Regions from separate parts of the Carboxylicivirga sp. genome, predicted to be linked through region 2. Evidence: riboswitches for the same ligand, from Rfam matches in the RefSeq annotation. Region 2 holds a riboswitch; each other region holds the start of a gene.

Region 1 (7,795 bases), on a different contig from region 2:
TGGTCACCGGATTATGCTCATCCTGCTTTATCAGCATTGTATCCGTAACAGCTAATTCTAAATCAGTGGCAGCTCTTTTGAATGCTTCAGCTGTTTCCTGACTGACAGCATTGAAAACGATGATTCCACCTGGTTTTAGACGCTGATTCAATCGTTTCATCATATCGTGTAAGCGACCACCATGCCCACCGATAAAGATCCGGTCAGGCTGCGGCCATTCGTCCAAATTAAAGTTGAAGAAATCTCCAATGGTAGCCTGAATACCTGGAATGTGAAATTTATATTGGTTTTTAGCCATCAGTTCACGTGATTCCTCACGCTTTTCAATGGCGAAAACAGAAAGCTGCGGGGCCATTTGTTTGGCTTCAATTGATACCGAACCGGTACAAAAACCAATGTCCCAAAACACTTTGGCATTATCCAGTTTCAACATGGATAAGGACATCAAACGGATGCTACGCTTGGTAATCATCTTCGGCCGTCCATCCAAATAATGAAAATCTTTCTCATTGATACCCGTCACCCGATCAAAGTGTATGACTTTCTCCAGAATCAGGCAATTGGGCATAACAGTTTCTGTTACTGCCAACTCTTCAATGGACAATTCCTTTACCTGCTGTCGTTCACCACCTATACGCTCGCCCAAGTACACCTTATAATTGGTCAGACCAACCGCCAACATGCGCTGTGCAATGGCAGCCGGTGTTTTGCGCTTATCAGTGAGAATACCAATCAATGGCGTGCCTTTAATCAGCTCCTGATCCAGGTTTTCCCACGGGCGACCTGTTAAAGTGGCGACGACCATATTGCCGTAAGGTATGAGACAAGCCTGAGCCAACATCTGCAGGCTATTAAAACTTGAATACACCTTGATGGATTCATGCGGAAATTCACGTTTCAGAGTATTGGCAATGCCAAAAAACAAAGGATCACCCGAAGCAAACACAACTATGTTCTCATAGACTTGACGGTAGTGATCAAAGGTTTGCTTTAAGGGCACCAGTACTTCTATCCATTGATGATCAACAGGTAATAAATCACACACCAGTTCATAATGGCGCTTGCCACCCGAAAAACAATGAGCCTTTGAGATAATACTTTTCAGCTCATCGCTAAGCACTGGCTTCGCCTCATCTGATATGCCAATAACGTAGAATTTACACATCACGCCCTGGTTTTAAAGAGGCAGCCTCATCGCGACTCAGGATGGCATTAACAATGGTTGCCGCCAGGTTAGAACCACCTTTTCGTCCTTCCACACTCACATATGGCAAGTTCTTAAAGGTCTTTAAACGATGCTTCGATTCCTCCACATTAACAAAACCAACAGGCGCACCCACGATACCAGCCGGTTGAAATTGCTTTTTACGCATCAATTCCGTCAGTTCGATCAAAGCTGTAGGTGCATTACCAAATACATATAAAGCATCCGGGTGTTCTTCAACAGCCAGACGGATACCTGCCTGTGTACGTGTTATATTTTTCTCTTTGGCCAAATCTATCGTGCGCTCATCGTGCAAATAGCATTTAATATCAATACCATAACGCTCACATGCTTTTTTGCGAATACCACTCTGTACCATGGTTACATCTGTAATAATGGTGCCACCATTCAGCAGATACTCACTAATGCGTTTAACCGCATCGTTCTTCACCCGCAAAAGATTTTTCATCTCAAAATCGGCGGTGGTATGAATGCAATGCAGCATCACCCATTTCTCTTCATAAGAAATATCAAGATCGGTTAATTGTGCTGCAATGGTGCGGAAGCTTTCCTGCATAATCAATGGCCCGGGAGCTCCTTCCTCATCGTATTTTGAATAGTAGCCACGTGGTGTAATAAACTTATCATTCACCACATAACTTTGTGAGTTACCAATAATTACTATGGAGAACATATCAACCATCTCAGGGTCGAATTCGGCCAGTGTGGTTAAAGTGACTTTCTCATCCTCGCGATCAACCTGACGTACAATGGCAACAGGCGTTGACGGGTCACGCTCTTCGAGGAACAGTTCCTGCAATCGGTATATCTGCCAGTAGCGTTTTTTACTTTTGGGATTATACAGCACCGTCACAAAATCCCCATAGGCCGCTGCCTTCATGCGCTTTTCAATCAGTTTCCAAGGCGTTAGCAGATCGGATAAGGACAGCACCACAAAATCGTGACTAAAGGGTGCACCCAGTTTCGCTGCTGCTGCCTGAAAAGCGGATATACCCGGAATCACCTCCACCGGAATATTGGTCTGTCGCTTTTCGGCCATTTCCAATATCAATGAGGCCATACCGTATATCCCGGCATCGCCCGAACTGATCACCGCTACTTTTAAACCAGACTCAGCCTTTTCAAAAGCAATTTTGGCGCGTTCCACCTCCTGGCGCATACCGGTGTCAATACAATCGGTTCCTTCCTGCAGGTAGCATTGTATAAACTGAAAATAGTATTTATACCCGATGACCACATGGGCTTCTTTTATCGCTTCAATAGCTGGTTGTAAGAATAGATCCGGGTTACCGGGGCCTAAGCCAATTACTTTTATGTTGCTCATACTTTTGGTTTTAAGATTCAAGAGTTCAGGGTTCAGGGTTGGGATTCGAGACGATTGACATGATCTCTAATTTTCTGTTTTGAATAAACAATTGACTTTATAAACTGTGCACGTACATTTAAGTCATAAATTATACCACCCCGCCTGTCGGCACCCCTCCTAAAATTTAGGAGGGGACGGGTTTGCGTCCTTCCAATATTTATATGCAATTGCCCTGGCTTCATCATATTAATTTAGCGTTTAGTCTTGCTTTGTTTTATAATGATGATTGAGAAGTAAGGAATACGTCGCTCCTTCAAGTCATTAATATTACTGCTTGTAAACTCTTTATCGGTACCCATATACTCTCCGTAAAAAAACTGATAGCGAGAATTATCAAGGAAACGAGCGATCCAATCCTTTATCTTAGATACTTTCATCATTATAACTGTTTCATTTGCTGTTGTGAATGCTTCCAGCTCCTTTTCGTCAGCTACCTCGGGCACCACCAAGACTTTATCGGTTTGTGTGCAAATGGGATTGGCACTCAGAGATCCGCCCAATATAAATGCCGGAACGCCCGGAATCATTTCATAATTGACGCCCGCTTGTTTAATATCATCGATCAAATAAGCAAAGGTGCTGTAAAACGAAATATCCCCTTCACTGGCAATGGCCACTGTCTTTCCTGCTTTACTATGAGCTATGCTTTCTTGCGCCAGTCGACCATAAGTAGCATTGACTTCGCTGCGGTCGTACTTCATAGCCACCTCCACGGACTTCAGTTTGCTCTTGTCCAAACCTAACTCACTCAACACACGCCAGGCCATGCTGCTTTTCATGCCTTTACTATTGACCGTTGTCGGATAATAAATCACATCGGCTTTTTGCAACGTCTTCAAAGCTTTTAGGGTAATCAATTCCGGATCGCCAGGGCCTAAAGCCACACCATATACTGTTCCTTGCTCCATTTTTTAGTGCTTATGTCCACAACAAGCGTGATCGTGTCCATGATGATGATGTCCATGACCATGATGGTGGTGATGGTGAGGTTCGTAATTCTCCAGCGTTTCCTGATCTACCGAAGTGATCAGATCTACTTCTCCACTCTCAACACTCTTCAATCGCTTTAAAAGTATTTGAGCCAAAACATCCGATTCACTTAGCAGGGGCGTAACCGAAATATTGAGATCAGTTCGCTTTTCTTCCAATGCCTTAAACAGATCAAGTGCTTTATCCATGTATACACCAGGGAAAAATATATACGGAACCACCACGATATTTTTATAGGGTAAATTCTCACAAATAGATAGGGCATCGGCCACCGAGGGGTAAGTCATACGACTACAAAAGCCATTAAGGGCGAAAGGGAATTTATTGGCTTCCTGCACCATACGTGTTAAGCGTGTCAAATCGCCATTGGCAGCAGGTTTTGAAGCTCCTACACCCAGTCCGAAGAACAAGGTCTCTGTCTCTTTTCCTTTAACTGCATCATCAACTTTACTCAGTAAGTCATTGGATAATTCGATCATATCATCGCAATCACCAATGTAATGCGCCAGCTTAATTGACACATTATACTTTGCTTGTAACTGGTACAACATGCACGGAATATCCTTCTGAATATGCACACCGGTAAAGAGAAAAACGGGTAAAGCATATATTTCTTTCACCCCTTTACTGGCCAGGCTCTTCACTCCCTGTTCAAAATCAGGTTGGGATAACTCTAAGAATCCTGCTTCCACTTCGTAATCCGGTAAACGTTTTGCAAATTCACCGGCATATTGCTTGAATGCCTCTTCTCCTCTTTTCACACGGGTTCCGTGCCCACATAGTAATACTCCTTTTTTACACATGGCTAAACTCTTCTTTAGTTACTGATTTGATGATTGGTTTTAACTGATCGGAAAATTTAACAACCTCCCCGATAACCATTAATGCCGGTGGTTTAAAACCAGCATTGGTCATATCAGCCTCAATGGATTTTAAATTTGATTTAAGCATTTCCTGCTGAGGGTATGTTCCCCATCGTATTAAAGCAACAGGTGTTTCATTACTCTTTCCTCCGTTAATCAGCTCCTGTGCTATACGACCAGCATTGGTAACACCCATATACACAACCAGCGTATCTGAGCCCTTTGCCAATGATTGCCAGTCTACAGGATTCGCCCCATTCTTAGCCGGATGTCCAGTTACAAAGGTCACTGATGAAGCTACATGACGCGCTGTTACGGGAATACCCATATAAGCTGGCACGGCAACTCCGGAGGTAATACCGGGCACTACTTCATAATCAATCTCATTTGCTATTAATGTGAGAATTTCTTCCACGCCTCGCCCGAATACAAAAGGATCGCCCCCTTTTAAGCGCACTATTTCTTTACCTTGACCGGCATAATGCACTAATAACTCGTTTAGTTCATCCTGTGGGTAGGTGTGTTTATCTTTCTTTTTGCCGACATAGATCATCTCACACGCTTGTCGGCAATACTTTAATAGTTCTTTATTTACCAAATAATCGTACAAAACAACTTCTGCTTTTTCGAGAAGCTTTGTAGCTTTTACACTGATTAAATCAGCATCACCAGGCCCTGCTCCCACCAGCCATACTTTTCCTGTTACTGGGTTCATCTTATTTATTTGTGTTAAGGTCAATCTTATTAGTTTCAATGCGCTCAATTATCTCATCAACCATCTCCATCATTTCCCTCTCGCAATCTTCATCATTACTATTGAGCATCTGTTTTCTTTTCAGAGCCACCTCATCAATCAGTTCTGGTGTCAAAGCAGACAACTTCTTTATAAAATATCTGCGTAAAGCTGCTGAAAGAGCCGGTGATTGCCCCTGAGTGGTAATACCCAGATGTAAATCGCCTACCTGACAGGATGCAGGCAGAATAAAATCACCTTCATCGACACCATTAATACTATTAGCTAATACCCCGTAATGCTGTGCCTCTTCTGTAATTAGACCATTTACGCATTGATCATTGGTGGCAGCAAATACCATAAAAAAGTCTTTCACATCATCCTTCTGATAATGTCGATCACGATGTATGAATACATCTTTATCTTTCAGCTCTTTAAGTTCCGGTGTTAATTCTTTGGAAATAACAGTTACGGCAGCACCGGCCTTAATGAGTTTACTGACTTTTCGCAAGGCCACTTTACCACCACCAACAACCAGGCAGGATCTATCAACTATAGATATATGAATTGGATAATATTTCATCGCAGAAGCTTATAATGTTACAAACAGAATTCCATATCAGATACAACTATCTAATAGGTTCTATGCCATTGAACAATGCTTATACACGTGATTTATTAACGCATCATTAGATGTGTTATCAAAAGAAATACATGAGCGCAGATTATGTATCTGCCATAATTGAGATGACTTTTCCATTGTGCATCAAACTTTTAAACCCGAAAGTTTTGATTAATACTATGTTGATCCTCTATGGCAGGTTTTCTGACTTACTCCCTCCTGTTGTGCCTTCCCATCCGTCTTTGACGGACAGTGACATTAAGTTTCAACGGAGTTAACAGAGCTTACAGCTGCGGGTACAGTTCCGGACTTACACCGGATTCCCTCTTTCTGTCAGGCTTCGAACATACAAGTCCTGACGCACCATGTTAAATCGGCATCAAAAGTAGTATTTTTTGAATTAAACCAAATACCATTACGTCAAATATGGCTTATTTAGAATCAGGCGTAATTAGCTATATTTGCAAAATAATTGGGAGCCACGATTGAAACTTCGAATATGCCCAACTTAAAAACAATTGAATAATGCTAAGCGAAAAAGATACTATTTGCGCCATATCAACAGCTCAGGGAATGGGAGCTATTGCAGTGATCCGTTTATCGGGAGATGAATCCATTTCGATTTGTGAGAAAATATTCAGACCTGCAAAAGTCGGAAAGCGACTGTCTTCGCAAAAAGCAAATACGATTCACTTTGGGAGCATCTATGAAGATGAAAAAGATATTGATGAGGTATTGATCAGCATTTTTAAAGCACCACATTCATTTACGGGTGAAGAGATTGTAGAGATAGCTTGTCACGGTGCTCCATATATTCAACAGCAGGTTTTGCAATTATTAACCAAAAATGGTGCACGATTGGCCACGGCTGGTGAGTTTACCCAACGAGCATTTTTGAATGGCAAAATGGATCTATCACAGGCCGAAGCAGTTGCTGACCTTATTGCATCGCGCAGTGAAGCAGCCCGGCGTGTGGCCTTACAACAGATGCGAGGCGGCTTCTCCAATGAATTGGTTAACCTGCGAATGCAATTGCTCAATTTTATTTCGTTAATTGAACTGGAACTTGACTTTAGTGAGGAAGATGTGGAGTTTGCTGACCGTTCAGAATTAACAAAACTCGTTGATGAAATTGAAGCTCTACTTCAAAAATTGGTTAATTCATTTTCGCTTGGTAATGCCATTAAAAATGGAATTCCTGTAGCTATTGTGGGACATACCAATGCAGGAAAATCAACCTTATTAAATACCTTACTGCAAGAGGAACGTGCAATAGTATCTGACATACACGGCACCACGCGCGATGTGATTGAAGACACAATCAACATTGAAGGCATTGGTTTTCGTTTTATCGATACCGCAGGTATCAGAGCCACTAAGGATAAAATAGAGAACCTGGGTATAGAGCGCACTTATGACAAGATCAGTAAGGCTACCATTGTTCTGTTAATGCTGGACGTTAATGATCCTGATGATAAGATTCATGCTGCTATCAGCGATGTTAAAAAGCGACTGGATGAACAACAACAGTTAATCGTGGTCATCAATAAAACAGATCTGAGCGATGAATCTGTAATTGCTGAGCGCTTTTCAAAAGAAAGCTTCAGAGAATTATCTGGTACGGATGCCATTGTACCTATCTCCGCCAAAAAACAACTGAATATTGAAGCATTAACCAATGCACTTTTAAAAACTGTTAACCTATCGGCCATTGATAATGATGAAGTAATTGTTACCAATGTGCGCCACTATGAAGCACTTCAAAAATCTCACGAAGCCATCACACGGGTTTCAAACGGATTAGAAACGGGCATTAGCGGTGATTTTCTTGCTCAGGATATACGAGAAGTATTACATTTCTTAGGCGAGATAACGGGACAAATCAATACAGATGAGGTGTTGGGAAATATTTTTAAGAATTTCTGTATTGGAAAGTAATAACCTTTCCTTTACTACTCTTTTATCTTCTTATTCAGCACATTACAAAGTTTTGTTT
Region 2 (8,171 bases):
TTATGCAACAGATAAGGCCGATGAAGTGCCGGTATCTGATCAAACTTTTAGCGATTAAATTTGAAATGAATTTGTAGTCTGAATGGTTGTGTTTATGAGAGTTTTGCGATGTGATAGAGAAAATAGACTACTACCAACTGACTAAAAACTTACAGACTATATATCTATGGAAGAGAATAACACGCATAAAAAATTACCGGAAATTGATCCATTAACCAATGATAAGTTTGTGCCGGAGCATGAATTTGATGGTATCCGAGAATTAGCTAATAATCCGCCATGGTGGTTGACTTTTATATTTATCTTCTCAATTTTATTTGGATATGTATATTTGGCTAAATACCATTTTTATGGAGATGGTGATTTACAGATTCAGGAATATGAAAATGCCATGTTAGCTGCTAATCCAGAAGAGGAAGAAGAAGCTGCCGGAGGTATTACCATTGAGATGGAAGACATTGATTATTCTGTGCCATTGGCTGATGCCGCTGGGTTAGATAAAGGTGCCAAAATCTTTAAAACCAACTGTGCTGTTTGTCACCTGGCCGAAGGTCAAGGATTAGTCGGCCCTAACCTGACGGATGAATATTGGATTCATGGTGGTAGCTTTGAAGATATCACACGCATTATTAACAATGGTGTGGTAGAAAAAGGTATGATCGCCTGGAAAGGGCAATTATCAAAGAAGCAAATTCATCAGGTGGCCAGCTATATTACAACTTTACAAGGTACCAACCCACCTAATCCAAAGGCACCAGAAGGTGAGAAATATGTGCCGGATGCTGAATGATGTTAAACTGTTGATTGTCGAATTGTTGATTTGATAAGACCATAACGTATTTAGATTGTATATGATAAAGCTAGCATTTCAAAATATGTTAGCTTTATTTGTTTTTAATTCAGAAAAGATTCTAACCTGATTAACCTAGGTTTATAATGTATACTTATAGTTTTGAAAAGCTTGAAATCTGGCAACTTTCAAGGAAACTGGTTAAAAGGATTTATCAAACGACACAATCGTTTCCTGATAATGAAAAGTATTGCTTAACGAACCAACTTAGAAGGGCAGTTGTTTCTATTTCATCTAATATTGCAGAAGGTAACGGAAGGAGCACAAACAAAGATAGAGCCAGATTTATTGAGATTGCATACTCCAGTCTGCTTGAAGTTTTAAATCAATTGATATTATCAAATGATCTTGAATTTCTATCAAATGAAGAGCTGGAGAGTTATAGAATAGACATTAACGAATTGTCAAACAAATTAAATGCTTTTCGAAGGAACCTTCTGAATGAATAATCAGATTGACAATTAGACAAAATACATCTCGACAATATAGGATATGAACAACGACCAAAACTCTTTTCGCGACAGAATAGTCACGATGAATGAAGAAGGCAGACGAAACTGGATCTATGCCAACCAGCCTAAAGGAAAGCTATACAATGCTCGAACAATTGTTGGAGTAATATTACTGGCATTTTTGTTTTTGGCTCCGCATATAAGGGTAGCTAATGGTGAACCACTGCTATTATTCAATATTTTACAACGAAAGTTCGTATTGTTTGGTGTTGTTTTCTGGCCTCAGGACTTTCATTTATTTGTTATTGGATTAATTACCATTATTATTTCGATCGTTACGTTTACAGTAGTTTATGGCCGCGTTTGGTGTGGATGGGCTTGTCCGCAAACCATTTTTATGGAGATAGTATTTCGTCGCATTGAATATTGGATCGAAGGTACCGGAGATCAACAGCGGATAAGAGCGAAAGGCGAAGATACTTTTGATCGTGTTGGAAGAAGCGTACTGAAGCATCTGATTTTTATCTTGATATCATGGGCTATTACGCATACTATGATGGCTTACATTGTAGGTGCTGAACAGGTGCAGCAATACATTGTGAGTTCTCCTGCCGAGAACTTAAGTGTGTTTATCGCCATCATGGTATTTACAGGAGCTTTTTATTTTGTATTTGCCTATTTCAGAGAACAAGTGTGTTCACTAGTCTGTCCTTACGGTCGCTTGCAAGGTGCTCTTCTGGATAATAATACCCTGATGGTGACTTACGACTTTAAAAGAGGAGAGGGGCGAGCACCGATGCGTAAAGGTGAAGATCGTGCTGCAGCAGGGAAAGGAGATTGTGTTAATTGCTACAAGTGTGTGAGTGTTTGTCCGACAGGTATAGATATTCGAAATGGTATTCAATTAGAATGTATTAACTGTACAGCTTGTATCGATGCCTGTAACAGCACTATGCGTCGATATCAATTACCTGAAGGCTTAATTCGTATTACCTCACAAAATAATATTCTTAATGGATCGGCATTCAAGTGGACACCTCGAATCATTGCTTATACAGCACTAACAGCTGCTCTTATAGGAGCGTTGGTGGTACTATTTACATTACGTTCGAGTTACGAAACAACCATATTGCGTGTTCAGGGATCCTTATATCAAAAGCCTGATGAAGGTAATTACTCAAACATTTACAACTATAAAATTGTCAATAAAACAGAGAAAGAAGGTAACCTGAGTATAAAACTGGTTTCACCTAATGGAACGGTCGAGCTGGCAGGCAGCTCCATGCTGGTTAAAAAACAGGAAAGAATACAAGGAGCCTTTTTAATCAAACTAAACGAAAAAGAACTGACCGGTAAAAGCACCAAGATTGTATTGGGGGTGTATAATGGAGATCAATTAATTGAAACCATCCACACTACGTTTGTCGGTCCTTAATAGTCATCCATTTATTAGATATTATATGAAACGAACATGTAATTTTTAAAATCTCTTGTGAGTTACATATGACAACTGAAAGAAAAATTAAACATATGAAATTTAATTGGGGACATGGTATTGTTTTAGTCATCGTTACAGGTGTAATAGGTTTTTCAAGCCTTGTGTTTATCACAACGCGAGAGAAGATTGATATGGTTACTGAAGACTATTATCCGAAAGAACTGAAGTACGATGAGCAAATTACGAAAATTAAGAACTATAATGCCTTGTCAAAAAAAGTGGTTATCAAAAAGGAAAAAGATATCCTAATTCAGTTTCCTGATAATATTGCCGACGCTAACCAGATATCCGGATTAGTGCATTTATATCGGCCATCAGACAAATCGTTGGATGTTGAGAAAGATATCAAGCTCAGCAACGATTATATAATGACGCTTTCATCAGATAAACTTGCCAGTGGTAAGTATGAATTAATTATTGAGTGGGAAGCAAACAGTCAGCCATACCTGACTAAAGAAGTTCTATACGTTGATTAATAGGATATGTACATAATAGAAGGTTTTATATATGGATTTTTAGGCAGTATGCATTGTGTTGGCATGTGTGGCCCATTGGCTCTGGCATTGCCTTTACCAACCAGATCGGTTGCACAAAAAGCATCAGGAGCAGTGTTATATAATGTTGGACGTGCTTCTACCTATGGGTTATTAGGGCTTATTTTCGGTTTGTTAGGAGCAGGATTAAAGTTATCAGGTATTCAACAATGGGTTTCGATAGCCTGTGGTGCCATTATGATACTTAGTGTCATTTTACCTGGGGTAATAAAGCTTCCTAAGTCAAGCAATAAGGTATCAACATCTATTTACTCAACGTTGAAAAGGAAGATAGGTGATTCATTAAATAGAAAGAAATTAAGTAATTTGTTGGTAATTGGGGTATTAAATGGTTTTCTTCCATGCGGATTAGTTTATGTTGCAATAACAAGAGCTGTTACATCAGACACGATAAATGACAGTGTTTTGTTTATGGTAGCTTTTGGTTTTGGAACATTACCTCTGATGTTTGCAGTAGCATATTTTGCCAATATCATCAAGAGCCGGTTCTTACATCAACTAAGAAAAACTATACCAATGTTTATCATCATTTTAGGCGTACTGTTTATTTTAAGAGGAATGAATTTAGGAATTCCATATGTTAGTCCTGAATTTGAGGAAGAAACACAAGAGGTAAAGTGTTGTCACTAATTGTTTTTCGATAATAAAATGTACAAGAAGACTGGCTTTAGAGCTGGTCTTTTTTATTTAAAAACTTTCTAAAGAAGAAAACATTTATGTGCTAATAATTTTTTCATCTGATCAATTCCATTACTTTTGCCCACGATTTGGTTCATAAAGCATATATCAATGCCGAATGATAAAAGGGAATGCCGTGAAAGTCGGCAACAGTATCCGCTGCTGTAAGTTCCAACCGGAGTTTTCCGGAAAATGCTGTAATCAACAAAGCCACTGTTCATGGGGACGGGAAGGCGATTACAGTGGGATAAGTCAGAAGACCTGCCAAAGAAATTCAATTGTTCGTGTCATTCGGAATAAATGCAGAGCGATACTTATTTGTATTCAATATCCGTTTTGTCAGGACAGTTTATTAAACTCAAAATTAGATGAGGATTAGACTGTTAATGATATTTTTGATGGCTTCATTGGTTATAATGGCTGATGGTGAAGTGCGTGATTCTGTGAGGGTGAAAGAGGTTGAGATTACAGCTTCGCGGAAAAAGCATTTTAGTGATGGATACCAGCATGAAGAAATATCAGGTGAAATTTCAGGAAGTTATTCTTACAGAACTTTAGGCGAAGTATTGAAACATAATGCAAACATTAATATTCGTTCTTATGGTTCCGCAGGGGCGTCAACTTCTATTTCATTTAGGGGGCTTGGAGCTTCTCAAACACAAGTTAACTGGAATGGTTTTCCAATTAATTCGGTAACATTGGGATCGGCAGATGTTTCAAATGTCATGTTATTGCCCAACAACTCAATAACAATGATTCCCGGTGCAGGGGGTGTAACATATGGAAGCGGAACTTTTGGCGGTGTTGTTAATATTGGTTTCAACCCAAGTGGTATTGAAAGAAATAATGGGATTATAGATCTAAATGCAGCCTCATTTGGTACCTTTAAAGTTGGTGGTAGCTACGATTTAAAAATCAATAAGCTGATACTAAGTGGTAGTATTTGGGGTGATAAATCGGATGCTGATTATAAATACTTCGATCAGATAAAACAGACAACTTTAAAGCGACAGAATGCAGATTACAATCAATACGGTTTTCAGCAATATATCACCTATAAACCAGATGCATATTCAGAATTAATCGCAGGAATTTGGGGGCAGGTCAAGGATATGAATATACCTGCCATCGAAGGTGCCTCTTTAAAGAGTTATGAAAACCAAAAGGATTCTACTTTACGCGTTTTCATGAGTTACAAGAAAGTATTCGAACGAAGTTCAATAAATATAAAAGGGGCATGGTTTTATGCTGATCAGCATTATGTCCAGAAAGACAGTGCGGATGCACCGCTCACGATGATTGATTCCAGAATTAAGAGTAAATCATGGTTTGGTGATTTTAATTATCGTGTTTATCTCATTGACCGTTTAAGTCTTGATGCAGGTTTGACGTATAATCATACTAAAGGAATTGTTGATGCCTACGAGGGTACTCAGAATGATGAAGTAATTGGTCTGATAGCTGGTGTCAGGTATGTAAATAAATTAAGCGCGAACTTTGCTTTAAGAAAAGAGTGGAGTAATAATGTTGACTCTGATATTCTAATTAATACCGGTTTTTCATTTCCATTAACGAAACAATTTATTGTAAGGGGAGCTTATTCGCAAAAATTCAGACGCCCTACGTTTAATGATTTATTTTGGGTGCCAGGTGGTAACCCGGAGTTATTGCCCGAACGAGGCTACTCAATTGAGATTGGTGGGCAATATTTGATAGATTCGAAAACGTTAGGAGAATTTACTACTGATCTATCTGTTTATTATAGTCCGATTGAAAACATGATTGTGTGGCGACCTGAAGGTGCCCTTTGGTATGCAAAAAATTATAGTGATGTATTAACACGTGGGATTGACCTAAAATTAATGCATCATAAAAAAATTAATACTATAACCTGGAAAACAACAGGAACACTGGGTTATAATCAGGCAACGATTGAAAGCATTGCGGAAAATAATAAATCTAAAGAAGGCAGACCATTGTATTATGCTCCAAAGTGGATGAGTAATATCAACTCTGGTATTACAACAGAAAATGATTATCAATTTTTTGTGAGCTGGAATTTTGCATCAGAACAATCCTATGATGATTCGGATGACACTATTGAACCATATTGGCTGCTAAATGCGCAAATTGCAAAAAATATAAAAATCAAAAGAAGCCAGTTATTCGCACAGGTTTCTGTTGAGAACCTGTTCAATAAATCATACCAAACGGTGAGATCTTATCCAATGCCGGGAAGGATGTGGCATATAAAATTGAAGTATCTAATTAATTAATTTATAATCATGAAAAAAGTATTCAAGTTTCAAGTTCTATTTGCACTACTGGCTATTTGCCTGGCTTCATGTTCAAGTGATGATCCGGCTCCGGTTTATCCTTCTTTAAAAGGTGATTTTGTTGTGAGTGAAGGAGGTTTTGGAAAAAATAACGGAGCAATTGCATTTTATAATGAGGAAGTTAGTGATAATGATATTTTCTTCTCGGTAAATGATCGTAAACTAGGTGATATAGTTCAGGATTTTGAAATGGTTGACACACTGGGTTTTATTGTGGTTAATAATTCACAAAAAATTGAAATAGTTAGAATGAGGGATTTTAAGAGTGTAGAGACAATTGACGATGATCAATTGACATATCCACGTTTCGTAACTCAGGCTACAAATAGCACGGTGTATATTACCAATGGCTCAATGGATGGAGAAGTGTTAATATATGATTTTAAGAAGTTTGAGTTTGCAGGTTCCATTGCTGTTGGTAAGGGACCTGAAATGATGGCTAAAGTTGGAAATAAAATGTATGTAGCCAATTCCGGAGGATATGGTGTTGATAATACGGTTTCTGTTATTGACATCGAACAGAATAAAGTTGTCGAAACTATTACATTAGATGAAGGTAGTGTAACATTAAAGTTAGATAATAATAACGATGTATGGGTTTATAGTAAAGGAGCCCATGGAGGTACCTGGACTTGGTCTGACGCTAAACTTTACAAGATTAACTCTAAAACCGATGAGATTGCAAAGACTTTTGAGTTGAATGGAACTATAGGAACTTATGGCAGTAACCTGTTTTCAATATCAAAACAAGGAGAAGTTTTCTATATGACTGATGCGATATATAAAATGGATATTAATGCAACAGATGTTCCTGCTGAAAAATGGTTAGATAAGACGTTCTACGGAATTGATATAAATACCGAAACAGGCCAGGTATATTGTTTTGATTCTGTTAATAATGAAGTGGTGATAATTAATAAAGAAGATGGGGCTGAAATCAAAAAGATCACTGGTACTGCTCCAAATCCTCGGGCTGCAATTTTTAATTATTAATATCACTAAGGATTCACGCTATTCATTTGGTTGAAATTCGAATTCAACTCCCTAGCATACCCCTCACTAATGAGGACAGTTTCTATAAGGTCGGTTTTGCCGGCTTTTTTTATTCTTTTATTCAATCATTGAAATATTTGGAAAAGGAATAATATCTTTGGCTGTTTAATTTAGATGACGATTATAATCAATAAATATGAAGAAACTTTTCCTTGCCTTAGGAGTTGTCGCCTCCATTGGCTTAAGTAGCTGTAATGATGTTAACGTTTATAAGTTGGAAGCGCATCAGGGAGCGTTTGTGTTAAATCAGGGAAGCTCTAAAAGTACTATAAGCTATTATAACTATGAGCGAGAAGAATGTACCAACGATTACTACCAGTTAAAGAATAATGGTGCAAGTATTGGTGCGGGTGCAACAACTATGGCGATTAATCGAAATAGTGATTTTCCCAGAGGTGTGGCTTATGTTACTGTTCCAAACGATAATAGCGTTGAACTAATCAACCTTGATGGATTCATTGATGCAGGTAATATAGATGACTATACAAAACCCAATGATGTTTTAGTGGCTGGGGACACGACTATTTATGTCAGTCATGAGAATAATAAAGTATCAGAATACGATGTGATGAATAACAATCCTGTCAGAACTTTTGATCTTGATGATCAACCTCAAAAACTAATCTCATCAGGTAAGTATCTTTATGCAGCTTGTAAAGGGGATGCAAATGGTTCTAATGTGTTTGTTGTCGATATGAGTAATAACATCTTAGTAGATACGGTAGAATTGAGCCATAATAACCCAATCGA
Region 3 (8,171 bases), on a different contig from region 2:
CTTCGTCAAATATCTGGGGAGCACGGTAGCCTTGCGAATAGGATGCACGTGCCTGAAGATTGGGTAAAACATCCCACAAAACGTTAAACCTCGGACTAATCACATTACCCTCACAATCACCGGTACCATGCACATTGTCTTTAATATCGTAAATATCGTAACGAAAACCGCCGGATAGCTTCAATACACCTATGCGTCGGTTGTATTGCATAAAAGCACCATAAATTGTTTTATCCTGGTTGGCAACTGTTGTATTAGGTGCCTGTTCAAATCCCGTTATTTTATCATCATCCCATATTGGCTTATCGTAGTCAGGGTATCCCAGCTTCTGATCTTTTAGCTGGTCACCCACCAACTCAATACCTGCCAGCAAACTATTGAAGCCAAAATCAGATTTAAATTGGGAACCAATAGTGTAGGTTAATCCGTCTGTTTGCCCATAGTCTGTCAGCGACTGATTGGCTCCATAGTAAGATGCACGATCAACATCTTGTGCAGATGCAAAAACACTTAAATGACTTGTTTGGCCCATAAAATACTCATAGTTAACGGCTCCCGTTGTTATTTTATGCTCGACCGCCTCTGTTAAGTCTGCCATATGGTATAGCTCATCAAAACGGTTGCCGCCACGCCGTTCTTCGTCAATACGAAAGAAGTCGAACACTACTTTACTACGGTAGGATGGACGATGGTACAAACGGGTACCAAAAGCCAGATTTTTTAACTGCATCAGCTCCGAAAAATCATCGCCATTGACATCGAAAGGATCGCGCTCGCGCAAACTACCGAAAAGGGCCATCCCGGTTTTTTTATTATCAGATACCATTGAGGCGTTAAACCTGGCCGCGGTTTCACTTACCGATTCAGTACCATCTAAACCAACACCTATTGCACCAGATTGTAGCTCTGCTGCATAGCTGTTTTGAATGGGATCTTTTGTGATGATGTTGATGCTTCCGGCAATGGCATTACTGCCGTAAAGTGCTGATCCGCCACCACGCGTTACTTCAACACGTTCGATCATAGCGGTCGGAATTAGCTCCAATCCATATACGCTTACAAGGCCTGAGAAAATTGGCCGGCTGTTAATCAGTATTTGCGAATAGTGACCTTCCAGACCATTCATGCGCACTTGCACCATGCCACAATTCTGGCAATTGGTTTCGGTGCGTAGGCCTGGCACATAGCTCAGGGCATCGCTCACCACAATGGGCTGAACATTTTTCATTGTTTGATTGGTTAAGCGATTCACAATGGTTGAAGCCGTTCGCCGGGTTTGTTCATTTCTATCGGCTGTTACCACTACTTGGTCTAATCCAAAAGCATCTTCTTCCAACATAAATTCTATGGATTTGTTGGGCCCTGATTTTAAGGTTATCGTCTTTTCCTCCGGCTTATAACCCATCGATTGGGCTTTAATGGTAAATTGTCCTGTAGGTAGTTCATTTAATTCAAATTCACCAGCCGCATTGGCTACTGTTCCCAATGTTGTATTGCTAATAATAACAACTGCATAGGGAACCGGCTCAGAATTGTGTTTGACAATACCGCTAATGCTGGCCTTTTGTTCGTTTTTACTGGCATAAACAACATTGCTTATCATCAACAGCAAGGTCATTAAAGCGCTGATCTTTGTAATTACGCTTAGTTTAGTCTGTTTCATTTTACAAATAGATTTAACCTGAGATCAACTTAAATTTTGAGATCAGATTGCAATAAAAATCTGATTTACAAGGCATAATTTTAATCGAATACCGAGTGCTATCGGTATTGCGATAGAGTTTAATGCTGTAAATCTGGTTTTTAAGCAAAATCTTTGCAAAACCACTTATAAACAGTAATCTTCTCCGTCTAAATGATTCAAAATAGTCCTCTATTCTTTCATCATTTACACTTGAACCTTACTTCTTATAAGCGTTCTGAATCCAAAATTTTACATCGAACTCAGGTTATCAGCAATCGACTAATATTATAGTCCATTACCGGGTTAATAATATTTGTAGCATGATGGAATAATAAATACAGGTAGGACGTGCCATGGATTGCCTTTCCGTGTATTGCTTTAACTCCCGAAAGCTACATGAATTCCATTCTGGCAGGTCTTCTGACTTTCCCAACTTTTACTTCCTTCCCATCGGTCAATAACCAATAGTGGATGCAGTGTAAAAGCATGTGTCACAATAGTGACTTGGGATTACAGCAGCGGGTACTGTTCAGGATTTTCACCTGATTCCCTTACTAACTAATCTGATAGAATAGTTATACCAAAAATCGATGCGAAGATATAAATGTTTAATTAATTATTTATAAAAGTTGAACAATTATAAGCGGGTTGATTTTAAAAGTGTTTAGTTCGTGGGACTTATCTCTTAATAGATCTGCTAAACTGATCTCCTACTTAGTTGGTAGTAACATGCAGATTAAGACAAGAGACCTGTCAGGTTTTAAAAACCTGACAGGTCTGAGCTTCTGGAGTAGTATTTACGAATTTAAACATCGGCTTAGTGGGTAATCCGCTTAGCCGGTTGAAAGCTACCTCTCACCTATTCTTTAAGGTTTTACACATGACCACTGTTCCCAACCCCTAACTCTAAACCCAAAACTCTCCATATGTCCGGATTGTATTAGTAAGACAGGCGATTTATGGATCGAATCTTTACTTATATGACGGCAATAAAGATTCGATCCGTAAACCAATTTTAACTCTAAACCCTCAACTCTCAACTTCCTTAATTCCTGATCTTAAAATGTTCTAAAACTCCCTTTAATCTGATGGATTGCTCATTTAACTGGTTAACCGTCATGATCATCTTCTCGGATGCAACTGCATTTTCCTGGGTGATGTGATTAATTTGCTGCAAAGTTGAAGTAACCTGCTGAACGCCGTTGGACTGTTCATTGCTCGATACAGCAATCTCTTCAATCAGGTCAGCATTTTTCTTCACCGATGGTATAAGCTTAAACAGGCTATTGGTTGTCAATGTGGAAACATCAAGGCTCTCCTGCGACATACTTACGATTTCCTGAGCAGCCTCGCGGGTACGCTCCGCTAGTATTTTTACCTCCTGGGCCACAACTGCAAAACCTCTTCCCTGATTACCGGCACGCGATGCTTCAACGGCTGCATTTAAGGCTAAAATATTGGTTTGGTCAGCAATTTCGGTAATAACCTTAACCTTATCGCTTATGGTTTTAACAATTTCGTATGAGTCGCCCGCTTTGCCCTTTACCTGTTCCAGCTCGTTGCTTGCCTCGTGCGATGCCTTAAAGGTATTTTGTGAATTCATAGAATTTTGCTGCGCATTGGAATTGATCTCCTCCATCGAAGTCGCGATTTCTTCATATGAACTGGCCTGTGTTTGTGCGCCGTGGGCAATCTTTTCAGAGCTTGATTCCAGTGAATGACACGTTTGGTTGAGCTCCGTTACAACTTCTGAAACCTCTTTCATCAGTGTTTTAAGCGTTTCCACCATGATAACAAAAGTATGCAGCACACCAGTTGCCTTACCTTTCAGATCATCATGGATCATCAGGTTTCCATCAGCCACCTGAGCTGCTATCTGCGCCACTTCATATGGTTCAGCGCCCAGCATCTTCCTGACACCTTTTAAGATGAAAATACTAAAAGCAACCACCAAGGTGGCACCCACAGTTATAAAGCTGATAATCCACCAGCGGGTAGACCAGGAGTTTCGGGCCAGACTACTAAGCAGTGCTGTTTTGGCTCTTCCGATAATAGGTTCAACCTGGTGCACTTCGCTTCTTAATTGACCCAACAAACCACTTTTTTCGTCTAAGCCAAGCTCCAGTTGCTTATCAACCATAGTCATAAAAGTTGATTGATAATTTTTCAATAAGTCCAGCATTTCCTCCTTTGCAACTTTATTGTAGTTTGAGCGATTAATTGCACGTTCAAAGGCAGCGGCATTATCGGTGAACTTCTGTTTATATTTTAAATCGTGCCTGAGTAGAAAATCCTTTTCATGCCGACGTCCCATCAGCATAAACACCATCAGATGATCATGGTTGTATTGTTTTAAGGTGCTTTCAATGTTGTGTATCGCCTCCCGCATTTCACCAACCAATCCATAATCTTTAAATCCTTTTTGAAATGCTGTTGCTTTTATTTGCATAAAAATACCCTGGTAATTAGTCAATGACTGATGAATGGAATCAATCATCGGCACCATGTTATTGCTAATGATGATATCCTGTTCCATAAGTTCCTCGCATATTGAAATAGAGGTATCCATGTTCTTTGAAAAACGCTTCAGGTATTTATGATCATTCGTTTTATAGAATTGAGGATCTGTAACAGCACGCGCCAGAAAATCCTTCTCGTTGCGGCGCATTTGCAGCATTAAAGATTCTAATTCATGAATACGATTCTCAATCAGGTTGTTATTCTGCAAACTGTTAAGCGAAAAATGAGTGTAAATGCCAATGGCGCTAAAAGTGATTACTAAAAGAACTGTTAGGATGGCAAATCGAAAGCGCATGGTTCCTCGTTGCATGGTTTTATGTTTAGGTTATTCACTAATTCCTGAGGCACTAAAATTACTGCGCGCTTTTACCTGTTCTGTAAACTTAACCTTAAGATAATACTAATAAATCATCAATGATGACAAAAAAAGAGGCTACCGAACGGCAGCCTCTCATCTGTTTGTGTATTGTAATGAATAACCTTAGTGTATTTATCCTCTGTAAATAACATCGGCACCAATAGTTCCTTTCAGGTCTTTCAGATACGCTTCTGAAGTAGCGTAAGCCAAGTACTCTTGTGCTTTAGCCAATCGCCCTTCGATATCTAAATCAGACTTGATCTCTGCATTTTCGCCATTTGCAGCAAAGTTCTCAAGGTATGCAATCTGCTCTTTGCGGAATGCTACTTCTTTTTCCTGCTTCAATGCTAAACGCTCTTTGTACCAATCGCTATTGATAACATACTCACGGTCGAAGTACTTGCGTAATTCAGGATGGCTGATCTCTTTTCCTTCGTACTCACCATAAGCCATAATGTGAAGTAAGATTTTCAACGGAGGAATCGCACCATCTACTGATCCTTCTTCGAAGTAGCGCTGGGCAACTTTTTGCTGTGCTTCAACAATATTGTTGATCCCATCTACATAATCTTCCATTCCCTGAAGTTCAGGCTTCAACATTTGCTCGTTAAATACAGCTAATGGCTCGTCAAACAAGCGGTTCATACAGCGGAAAGCAAAGTTCTCAGTAATACGGTAACCCAAGCGGCTGGCCAATACTTTCTGACCATTGTGTTCAAAGTCTTCCAACTTCTCAAGTGAACCATTTTCGATTAGCAACTTAGGATCACGATCTTCCGGTACTAAACGAGCCCATATCTCAGGAATTAAGATTGAGATATCGTGGTCGAAACGGTTCTGTCCAACGTAACCTGCTGCCGAACTGAAACCTTGATATTCAGTTAATATGTATGATAATAAGGCATTGTTTAAGTCTGTTGTAGGAACTAACATGTTGAAAGGCCCCTTAGTTAATGCACCCTCTGAACCTGCCCCTGTTGTTGATGGCGATTTACCTGTTAAACTACAGATAAAGTCCATGAATAATTCAGGAAGCTCTTGATAGTGAATTGGGTTGTAAACCGCCAATGGACGAATACCATTTTTCTTATCAGCCGGGTTATTACGACGACCTGGTAATACTGCATTTACCACGTCAATAACAGGCTCTTCTGACTTGATCTTACGGAATAAACGTACACCAACTTCACCAAGGTAGTTATCGATAATATCATCCTTAAAGATGTTACGCTCAAGATAACGTGGGTTGTTGGTTGGAGTTCCGTCAACAATACGTGTGTGCGAAGGAACAACGAAGTAACCATCTTTTTCGCTGTTGATCACCTTCATCAACAAATCCTTGACAGGCTGCGTATATTTGTCGAAGTTAATTGCATCCTCATACAAAGCAATCGCATCCTTCTTAGTTAATGGCTCGTAGTTAGTTAAGAAAGTACCGTCAGTCACAATATCTTTCTCAGCTCCTTTATCGTATCCGCGGATAATCGCTTCATCAGGACGCTGGAACAGGTGACTCTCACAGTTAGTAACTACTTTATAACTCTTATTCTTGTACTCAGCATTCAAGTTGCTTAACTGACTGGCGGGTAAAACAATTGTTGCTGAGATATCATCTTCCATCTGGATCTTCTGGCTAGGAACAAAGTCAGAACGAAGCTTATGAAGCAACCAGTTACCATCTTCATTAAAACCAATACGTACGTAACTTGCTGTTACTTTATTGTTTTTGTACTGAAGAGTAGTTCCTTCACGACCGTTGATAAATTCAACTGACATGTAATCTTTCCAGTTTCCTTTTTCACTTTCGTTACGGTACAAACGCTTAATGAATAGAACCAATGAACGAATGTGCGAAGGAATACCATTTAAGAACTCATTGTACTCGTCGCTATATGTCTCAGAAGGCGTTAACAACTTAACAGCAGAACCTAAAGCACGTTTTGGGCTCAAGAATGGACGTGAGGGCTCAGCATCAGGACGGATACTCTTCCAACGGTTAGAGAAATCGTAGTTAATGATTTCATCTGCTGCTTTGAAGTCCTCTTCAAGGTTCACAATGTTAAATGTACCATACTGGATAGCATTTTGCATTGACTTAGAAATCTCTGACTTACCACCACCAGATACAGTACATGGTTTGTGACAGAATATACCCTCAGGTTGTGTGTTTACAATACGCCACATTGGCTGAGTCGGGTGTTTCGCCAACTGGAATTTGTGACCTGACGGGTGAATATAAATCTTTTCAGGAGAAAGTATTAACGATTCTTCTTTACCATTTACAGTCCACACAACTTTGCTGTTATCAATATCGATAGTTGCGTGCTCCTGAATGTATGTGATGTTAGAGAATTTCTTATCTACAGCATAGCCTTCGGGATAAACAGTTACCCTGTCGCCTAATAATGCCATGGCCTCATCGAACGAATAAGATTTTTCTAATTTTTCAGAGAAAAGCTCACCATATACGTTATCGCTCATAATTCCACGTGGGTAAGCAATAGCACCTCCAGCGTGCTCTTCTTCAACCAAACCAATCATGTTGGCTGAGTAGCTGATCTGCGTCTTAATCTCTTTCTTTGAGTATCCGTAGTAGTTGTCGCCAATTAAGGTTACCACAACACCATTGTCATCACGACAGGTAATTTTGAAAGCACCACCATCGTTATACAACTCATTCTCATCCTTCCAGCACATACCATCGTTACGCTGACGCTCGGTTGCATCGTCGTAATGAGGAAGACCAATATCTTTTTTCTTAAGCTTTGTCATTTGTGGTGCAAGGATAATACATCCTGTTGTACCTGTCCAATGCTCAATATCCAGTGCAGAATCGTTTTCAGCAAGGTTATGGTCACCTGCGTTACCAAAGATGTTCTCTACGAAATCAAGGTTACTTACTAATGTACCTGGCGCAAAAAAGCGAACTTCCATGCTTTTTTCAGATATAACACCGGGAACCTCAGGACATACAACCGGACGAAGTAATAATGACACCATAGTCTTAGCCTTCTCTTCCTGTGTAGAAGTAAAAGGTAATATGTTCATATCGTCATCAGGATTAACAGCTGCTTTCAACATGTTAGCAAAAGCAATCTTTGGCACTTCTTTTTTATCCAAAGGCACTGGTAATCCACCTTCAACAATGTGGAATGTTCCTTTTGTAGTACGCTTATCTTTATCAGGGTTATTTAATATACCCTGCTTTAATCGGTATGAACTAACCAGGTCACTTTTAAACTCGTTTGCATTTGGTGGTAAACTCACCTCACGAGCCAAACCTTTTTGGTTAAGAACGAAAGTTTTATTTGGTAGGCGATATTCAGCTTTGTCAATATCAACATCGCTTAAGTAAGTGTTCAAAAAGTTCTGAATACGCGTATCAGCTGGTGATAGATGATCTGATAACAAACGTGATTTCTCTTTGAAACTATTAATTAATCCTTCGGTTAAAGAAAGGAATTTAGTGTTAGAGTATTTGGTGTCGGCGTCACAGGCATCATAGTACAAAGGCTGACCAATTGAGGCCAGTTGCAGATTGATGTACTGGATCATATCCTTCCGGTCCTTCTTACTAGGTTTCTGCTTCTTTTGCATATCATCTTTCAT
Region 4 (8,171 bases), on a different contig from region 2:
TATTACTGGCCAATCGTTCACTTTCGTAATAAACGGGTAAGTCAAGTTCCGGAACTGGTGACTTATGATTAGGTATTTTTTTATCGCTTATATAAATGGGTTCAGCAATGTGAACAATCATGGTTGGCGCAATAACCAGCTTATGTTGCACCATTGTTGCAGGTAAAGATGGCAAACTGGCTACTTTTCCAATATAGTTTATGGGAACTGCTGAATTCTTCACTGAATCGATAAATGCTCGTTGTTGTTCAAACATTCTGTTTGCTTCAGATCGATTCTGGTGGATTAAGTCGTTTTGTTCTGCTAATAACTGTTTCTGATGATTAATCTCTTGTCGTTGTAGCCAATGCCAATAACCAGAAAGAATAAACAAAAGAACAACTGCAACATATTTCAGCCATTTTCTATTACTCGATGTATGAATAATTCGGGTATTGATAGAAGCCAACACTTTCTCCTTCCGAAAAGTTATGCCTTGGGGTAGCTCTCCCTGGTCCTTCAATTGATTTTTAAATAAATCATCCAACAAGTTCGGCTTCATAATTTGTTGATTTAAGTTGTTCTTTTAATATGCTGCGAGCGCGCGTTAATTGTGAACGTGAAGCACTTTCACTAATATTCAGCATCTCACCAATTTCCTTATGGGAGTACCCCTCAATTACAAACAGGTTAAATACAGTACGATAACCATCTGGTAAGTTCCTGACTAATTTCAGACAGGCTTCGTAAGCTAATCCTTTCTCGGCTTCTGGTAGCTGAATCAAAATTGGGCATTCATCTTCAACAGCTTCCACTAAAGTCAATCGTTTTTGCTCTCTCAAAAACATGAGAGCTTCGTTAACCATTATGCGATTTAACCAACCTAATGTGGCCTTTTCATTTTCTTGTTTGAATTGTGGTAATCCTTCATAGACCTTAATGAAGCCCCTTTGGAGTACTTCTTCTGCATCAAACTCTGACACCACGTAACGCAATACAAGTAAAAACAACTGCTCACAATAGCGATGGTACAGATTTTCGAAAAAGGATTGATTATTTCGTTTAAAGAATTTTAGCATTAGGTTAGGCTAATTGATGCAATTTCTATTTTCTGATAATAGAATGCATAAAGATGCCTAAACGCTGCATGATAAAAAAAAAGTTTTTGTAATATGAGTAATTATATATTAACAAGTAGCTGATTACTTTTCCTTTATCTGCTCTAGTAAATCTTCAATGGTTCGCAGCTTATGTTTTGTACCATCGGCATGATGTAACACATAAGCACTATTGGTATTACTATTTATTTCAACTTTCGGATATTCCTCCCCTACATCTGTGGTTTGATACCCTGTGCGATTAAGCGCATGACTCAGCCACTTATATTCAACACCAGTTCCCACAACACGAATGGTTTTAACCTGCTCTCTCTCTACCTTAAAGGCTCCACTCTCGTTATCGAATATGATGCCTTCTTTCTCAAAGAAACGTTTAAACCCATCCGCAAGAATTAAATCCTCAGGTATTCCAGCTTCAATCTCTCTGCCCTGTGCCAACAGCCATATCTTATCTGCCAATTGCAGTGCCAAATCCAAATCGTGAGTAGATAACAGGATTCCCTTATTCTTGTTTTTTGCAAGGGTTTTCAGTAATTGTACAATTTCAATTTTACTTGGTAAATCGAGAAAAGCAGTGGGTTCGTCTAAAATAATTAATGGTGTATCCTGTACCAGTGCTTTGGCAATCATTGCTTTTTGCCGTTCACCATCACTCATACATACCAACTGTCGGTTAGCGAAACCATGCAATCCTACATCTTCAATAGCTTGTAAAACTAATGCTTTGTCCCTTTTAGCAAGCGTACCAAAAAAATCAGTATACGGAGTACGTCCCAATGCCACCAGGTCAAATACAGTCATATTGGTAACTTCCAGTTTTTCTGTTAAAACTACACTTACTACTTTGGCTAATTGATTACGCTTATAGTCCTTCAAATCAATGTCACCAACTGATACATCACCTGAAATTTTGGGAATAAATCCACTTAAGGTTTTAATCAATGTAGATTTGCCGGCGCCATTAGGTCCCAACAGGCAGGCAAACTCACCTTGTCTCAATTGTACATTTATATTCTGATGCAAAACCGTTTCCTTATCGGAACCTTGTCGGTAACCAACAGCCAAATCTCTCGATTGTAATAATATTGACTTATCCATAGCTATTCATTTTCCGTCGTTTTATAATAACAGAAATAACAATCGGGGCGCCTATCAGTCCTGTAACAACATTAATCGGCAATGCACCTTCAAAACCAGGCAATCGGGCAATGAGGTTACAAAATAAGGCTAAAATAGCTCCTGCCAAAATTACGGCAGGCATCAATACTTTTTGATCACTTGTTCGAAACAAACCCTTGGTTAAATGTGGAACAGCTAAACCTAAAAAGGCAATTGGTCCGCAAAAAGCAGTAATGGCTGCGGTTAATAAGCCTGTGCAAAACAATATAGACAATCGTGTTCGTTTGATATTCACACCCAGATTCTCAGCATAATTTTCACCAAGTACCAACACATTTAAAGGTTTAATCAATAATAAACTAATGAGCAATCCGATTATTATAACCGGTATAAGAATCAAAAGATGCTCCCAGGTGACATTGGCAAAACTTCCCAAACCCCAAATGACATAGGCATGCACATCTTCTTTCGGACTGTAGAATTTCATCACTCCTATTATTGCAGAAGCCGCATAACCAATCATGATACCAACAATCAATAAAATGGTATTATCACGTAAAGCCTGTGCAAAAAAGACGATCAGCATTAAGATAAAAAAGGCACCAAGAAAAGCTGCACCTACCACTGTCATATGCCCGAATAAACCATATCCGCTTATTGTAATACCCAACACATTTCCCGCAAATAAAACAACAAGTGCAACACCTAAACCGGCTCCACTGCTAATCCCTAATATTGATGGTCCTGCCAGTGGATTACGAAATAAGGTTTGCATTTGTTGGCCTCCTACAGCCAATCCGGCTCCTGCCAAAACAGCTGTAATCGTTTGTGGTAACCTTGATTTAAGAATGATGGATGAATAAGCACTTCGCGATGCCTCCTCACCTATCAGAACATTTAGTATATCTTCAAATGGAATAGATACCGAACCAAAACCAATATTCATAAGGAAAAATACCAAAATCAGTGCAGTCAATAATACAAAACCCATTATCCATTTTACCCGATGATCTTCCATATTTACTCTTTAGTCAATTGATGGAAATAAGTTGGTTGATATCCAATTAAAACTTCAGGGTGCAATGCATAAACCAAATCACTTAAAACTATGTGCGGCTGCATTAAACCTTTCTCGAAATACTGCGAATATGATGAATTTGTAACAACGATATTCCTGTTTTTAAAGGCTGTAAAATCAGTATACCGTTCATCAATTTTGGCAATCTCAGTATAGCTTAGTTCATTGGGATAATTCAAAATCAACACCCAGCATTCTGTATCTTCGGCCTTTTCGATAATTGTCTCATAATCGAGCGATAAAGAGCCAGTTCCCTTTGTATCCTTATAAATGTAATTACAACCGGCATCATTAAAAAAGTTAGCCATATAACTTTCTCCTGCCGGGGTATACCAAATACCTTGATAAATATGTCCTGTAAAAACCGATGGTTCAACGGCTACTTTCTTTGCCTTTTGTTTGATTTCAAGATAAGCAGTTTCAATTTCTGAGAATAAGTGCTTTGCTTTAGCACCTTCGCCTAGTAATTCTCCAACAAATATGAGCCACTCAGCGCGTCCAAGCGGTGTATGTTCCAAATAATCAGCATTAGTAAGAACTGGAATACCAGCACTTGTTACAGCTGTAAAATGATTATCCTTAAATGGCGACACCATCATAAAATCAGGCTCAATATCAACCATGGTTTCCACATCGGGTGCAACAGCTAACCCGACATTACGAACTGATCCATTTTCTATGGACTTCTGAATGTATTCATCCGATATATACTGCGGTTCAGCAACTCCACAAATGGTCTGTTTCATGTTGAGCTTATCAGCATAATTTACCATAGTGGATGAAAGCGCAATCCATTTGTCAGCCGGATAATTAATTACATACTCATTTGATTGCTGAAGAGCTTCTTTTAGTGATTTGTCTTTAAACAATGCAATGGTTTCATTTTTAGTCGTATCGCCCCAGGGATCGCATAATACGATTTGACGATAGCCTTTAAAATAGTTGATATGGAATCCCTTTGCATATTTGGGATAGTAGGTACTATCTGCCTGCCCAACTGTTAAAACTCCCGTTTGGGTTTCTCTTTTCGATTGGCATGCAAATAAAAGAGTAGCTACTAATAAGGTTGTTGTAAATCTAATCATCTCTTTATCTCCCGAAAGAATTATGAATTAATGTGTCAATGAAACAGGTTTTCCGGCTCTCCTTCATCACCTCCCCTTCCCATTGCAATGCAACAGTGGTTAATAAGGCGTGCTCCTTACTGGCATGGATTACGGCTGCGGGAACAGCTCAGGCATTTCACCTGATTCCCTTTTTTCAATAACTCTGCAAAAGTAAGGTTTTAATTTGAAGACTCAAGAATCAATACATAAGTATCAAGTTCTTTCGTTGGTTAACGAAATATTTTATGAATTTTCGTCTTTTCGTCCCAAATATTTCATACCTTTAAAATCAACCTAATAAATTAAATATGAAAACTCTAACACTTACCTTTCTAATTGCTGCAATTCTGATTGCAGGATGTTCAAAAGATCAGGTTGAACCTGAACCACCTGAACAGGATGAGATCATTACTCCTTATGTAAAAGCTTTAATTAACAAAGTTCCTTTTTGCGTATTCCGTGATTCAATTAAGGAACGTTATTCTTCAATGCATGCTTCGTTTTCATTTGGCACTTCCCTATTATCGATTACTGAAACAGGAGAAGTCCTTGATTCAAGCTTTACCATTCGTGCGAGTTATGAAGCAATGCATATCAGCCTTTGCTTTCCTTATCGGAAAGCGCTACAACAAGAAAAAATATTGCTGTATAGGAATATACCTGAAATAACTTATCACTGGGCTTTAGCAGGTCTTGAATCTGTTGACATTGTTGATGGTAAACAGCAAGGATTACACTATACGACCTACTGTTTTAATTCTAAGAATATCCTGAGCGAACCGGTTGGTGAAATAAAAATAACATCATACGATCATCAAAATAAATCGATGCGTGGTACATTTTCTTATACAGCTTATGGATACAAGCATGAAAACAATCAGATCACCGAAACTAATAATAAACTTGAGGTAGAAAAAGGTGAATTCTATGTAGAATGGGATGAAGAACTTTTTCAATAATACGAAATACAAGATATTAACTATCTGCAACCGATTTTCGGGTGGAGTCAAGACGCTTTATAAACCTCTTGCTCTCCTCCCGTTAATTATTGCTTAATTGCTTTCATAACCATAATCCCTATTGTAACGTCGCATCTGGTCCAGAAAGCTTTCATTGTAGCTCACTTCAATATCTACTATTTCTCCATCATCATTAATAATCGGTTCAAGCTTAGGATTAATAAAACCTGAATATGGTGCCACATTTAACTTGCCATAACGCTCTAATACTTCCGTATGAATTTGTTGGTCAACTTTGACTCCATAGGTTTCAACTAGTTCTTTTGCTGCTTTGTAATCACCTTGCGATTTAATCCGTTGTATTTCTCTTAATAGCTTACTAAAAAGGCCGCGTAATTTTTTATAATCATTAATGACAAAGTAAGTTTTGCCTTTTTTCGTTATTCGTTCAATTACATTATCATTTAAACCATTCTCCATCACCCATTCTGATATTAACTGCCGGTTTCTCATATGAGTTTGCTCGATATTGGAACCTAAACCGATTCTTGCAAGCTGAACCATTAATCCATTTCGGATATATGCATTGTATTGAACCTTGGCAACATCCTTATTCGGAATTAATTTGAGTTCCTTCATTTTTTCATCTGCCATAAAATACAAACCAAACAAATCAGCACGTGCTTCCTCAATAACAGATGCATAAGATTTCAGAGCATCTGAACGAACTCCTGATTCTAATTTTCCAGAACCATGCCCCACACATTCATGTAGGTGAGTATGCAAGTTATCTGCAATGGCTCCATATTTTTTATGCAATAAAACTTCTTCCTCTGAGCAGGCAAACTCTTCGATTACTCCAGATGTAAGTGAAGCCATTTCATAAGCATGACTTATATTTTGTAAGGAAACTGATTTTGACCCATGCTTTTCTCGAATCCATTCAGCATTGGGAAGATTAATTCCTAATGGTGAGGCCGGATAACAGTCACCTCCTAGCATGATTGCATTAATCACTTTCATACTAACGCCACTCACCTGCTCTTTCTTGTGCGCAGGCAATACAGGAGAATTATTCTCAAACCACTGAGCATTTTCACTGATAATTGATGCTTTTTCAGTTTCCTCTTTATCAATGATATTAACCAAACTTTCCCAAGTAGCCTTAAATCCTAATGGATCGCCATACACTTCGATAAATCCATTGATAAAATCAACTTCACCCTCTTGCTCTTTTAACCACTGAATACTGTATTTATCAAAGAGATTTAAATCACCAGTTTCGTAAAATTGTATCAAGGTTTTAATTATCTCCTTTTGGCGATCATTTTCCGCAACATGAGCTGCTTTTCTCAACCAAAAAACAATTTGCTCAATTGTTCTGCCATATTTACCTCCAACCTGCCATATCTCCTCTTTAACTTCGTTATTCTCTTTTATTAGCCTGGAATTAAGCCCATAAGAAACAGGCTGAGGATCTTCTTTGTCAATAAGGTTATTATAAAACTCTTCAGCTTCTCCTTGCGATAGTCCTTTATAGAAATTATTTGCAGACTTGTGAACCAGGTCTTTAGCTTCATCCTGACATACGCGTTTTGCATCCTGACTGTGATCAAAAAGCAGTTTTCCCAGTTGTTCAAGTAGCTCCTCAGAAGTTTCACAATTCAATTGTTGTATTTGTTCATCAGTTAATAAAGCTATCCACTGTTTTAAGCAAGCTTTTGAGAAGGCAGGCTTTAGCTTATCAGTACTATAATGATGATGCAGACCGTTGGAAAATAAAACCCGCTTATAAAAAACTTCTAATTTATTAAAGTTCTCATCCTGAGCTTCTATACTTGAATAAATAGTATCAAGGCAGTTGCGAAGCCATAAGTTGTTTTCGTTATTCTGATCCCAAATAATATCTCTTCCTGAAAGAGCCGCCTCAGTCAGAAAATAGATATATAATTTCTTTCTGATTGGTAACGTCTTAAACTGTGGTATATTATATCGCAATATTCTTAAGTCGGCAAATTGCTCTGCCTGGTATTGAAAGTCATTCATGCAATTAGTTTTACAGCTGTAATCACCTTTACTGTTTAGGATTTCTCAGATCAATATCTCTTTTTAACTCCCATGCTCCCTTTGTAAATTTAAAAGCATTGTATGAGAAATCGGGACCATAATAATGATAAACTCCTCTATACATTGGGTCTGCAGGCACTAGGTTATCAAATACAATCAATTTTTCCCGCTGATCATATCGTAACATCATTGCGGCTTTGGCTGAATACTTAAATATTACCCGAGATCTGCTTAATCGCTCCGTTTTAAAAACAGGCATTCCAAAACGAATTCTTCCATTTTGAATAAGCATTACATCAATCACCCTGGTTTTAATAAATTCATCATGTCCTTTATAGCCAATAAGTGTATAATAGGTCTTATTACCACTATATGTTTCTATTATATCAAGATAAATCGCCCCATACCATTTCTTATCTGTTAAAGATGCCCGTTCAGGTGTTCTTATCTTTTCTGTGGCATCAGTCAAAGGTTTTACACTAATTTCACCATCATCTTTTAGTATAACAGCACCATAAAATTGTTGTGAGAAATCGCTCTTCTGTATATTATAAGTGCAAATTTTAACCTTTCGATCTTTTGAAGTGACTGTCTTCATTCTACTAAGTCCACTAAAAGCACTCTCATATAATTGTGAGTTACTCCATAGATTCCCCAAGCGTACTTGAATTGTAGTATTAATCGAATCCTTTTGTTGATCTGTTTCTGCTAAATGAAGCTTTTCAAACAGGCACTTTGTTTCGAT

The links. Region 2 has a riboswitch for cobalamin ahead of AC4MRQ_RS06005 (TonB-dependent receptor plug domain-containing protein). Riboswitches for the same ligand answer to the same signal wherever they lie in the genome.
Region 1: another riboswitch for cobalamin. It lies ahead of AC4MRQ_RS10210 (precorrin-2 dehydrogenase/sirohydrochlorin ferrochelatase family protein); the one in region 2 lies ahead of AC4MRQ_RS06005 (TonB-dependent receptor plug domain-containing protein).
Region 3: another riboswitch for cobalamin. It lies ahead of AC4MRQ_RS16440 (TonB-dependent receptor); the one in region 2 lies ahead of AC4MRQ_RS06005 (TonB-dependent receptor plug domain-containing protein).
Region 4: another riboswitch for cobalamin. It lies ahead of AC4MRQ_RS17240 (ABC transporter substrate-binding protein); the one in region 2 lies ahead of AC4MRQ_RS06005 (TonB-dependent receptor plug domain-containing protein).

The regions. Positions count from the first base shown of each region.
Region 1 covers NZ_CEXQWX010000043.1:31,162-38,956, reverse strand. The annotation lists gene cbiE (precorrin-6y C5,15-methyltransferase (decarboxylating) subunit CbiE) at 1-1,165, opposite strand, end outside; gene cobJ (precorrin-3B C(17)-methyltransferase) at 1,158-2,549, opposite strand; gene cobI (precorrin-2 C(20)-methyltransferase) at 2,783-3,499, opposite strand; gene AC4MRQ_RS10220 (sirohydrochlorin chelatase) at 3,503-4,384, opposite strand; gene cobA (uroporphyrinogen-III C-methyltransferase) at 4,377-5,159, opposite strand; gene AC4MRQ_RS10210 (precorrin-2 dehydrogenase/sirohydrochlorin ferrochelatase family protein) at 5,161-5,760, opposite strand; cobalamin riboswitch at 5,977-6,182, opposite strand; gene mnmE (tRNA uridine-5-carboxymethylaminomethyl(34) synthesis GTPase MnmE) at 6,325-7,737, shown strand.
Region 2 covers NZ_CEXQWX010000019.1:23,659-31,829, forward strand. The annotation lists gene AC4MRQ_RS05980 (c-type cytochrome) at 167-790, shown strand; gene AC4MRQ_RS05985 (four helix bundle protein) at 937-1,299, shown strand; gene ccoG (cytochrome c oxidase accessory protein CcoG) at 1,343-2,737, shown strand; gene AC4MRQ_RS05995 (FixH family protein) at 2,833-3,276, shown strand; gene AC4MRQ_RS06000 (sulfite exporter TauE/SafE family protein) at 3,283-3,984, shown strand; cobalamin riboswitch at 4,106-4,315, shown strand; gene AC4MRQ_RS06005 (TonB-dependent receptor plug domain-containing protein) at 4,401-6,308, shown strand; gene AC4MRQ_RS06010 (YncE family protein) at 6,318-7,361, shown strand; gene AC4MRQ_RS06015 (YncE family protein) at 7,558-8,171, shown strand, end outside.
Region 3 covers NZ_CEXQWX010000096.1:826-8,996, forward strand. The annotation lists gene AC4MRQ_RS16440 (TonB-dependent receptor) at 1-1,663, opposite strand, end outside; cobalamin riboswitch at 2,078-2,284, opposite strand; gene AC4MRQ_RS16445 (methyl-accepting chemotaxis protein) at 2,730-4,514, opposite strand; gene AC4MRQ_RS16450 (PPi-type phosphoenolpyruvate carboxykinase family protein) at 4,695-8,171, opposite strand.
Region 4 covers NZ_CEXQWX010000105.1:4,354-12,524, forward strand. The annotation lists gene AC4MRQ_RS17220 (hypothetical protein) at 1-541, opposite strand, end outside; gene AC4MRQ_RS17225 (RNA polymerase sigma factor) at 519-1,058, opposite strand; gene AC4MRQ_RS17230 (ABC transporter ATP-binding protein) at 1,182-2,195, opposite strand; gene AC4MRQ_RS17235 (iron chelate uptake ABC transporter family permease subunit) at 2,188-3,234, opposite strand; gene AC4MRQ_RS17240 (ABC transporter substrate-binding protein) at 3,237-4,379, opposite strand; cobalamin riboswitch at 4,405-4,597, opposite strand; gene AC4MRQ_RS17245 (hypothetical protein) at 4,709-5,359, shown strand; gene AC4MRQ_RS17250 (dipeptidyl-peptidase 3 family protein) at 5,453-7,405, opposite strand; gene AC4MRQ_RS17255 (hypothetical protein) at 7,434-8,171, opposite strand, start outside.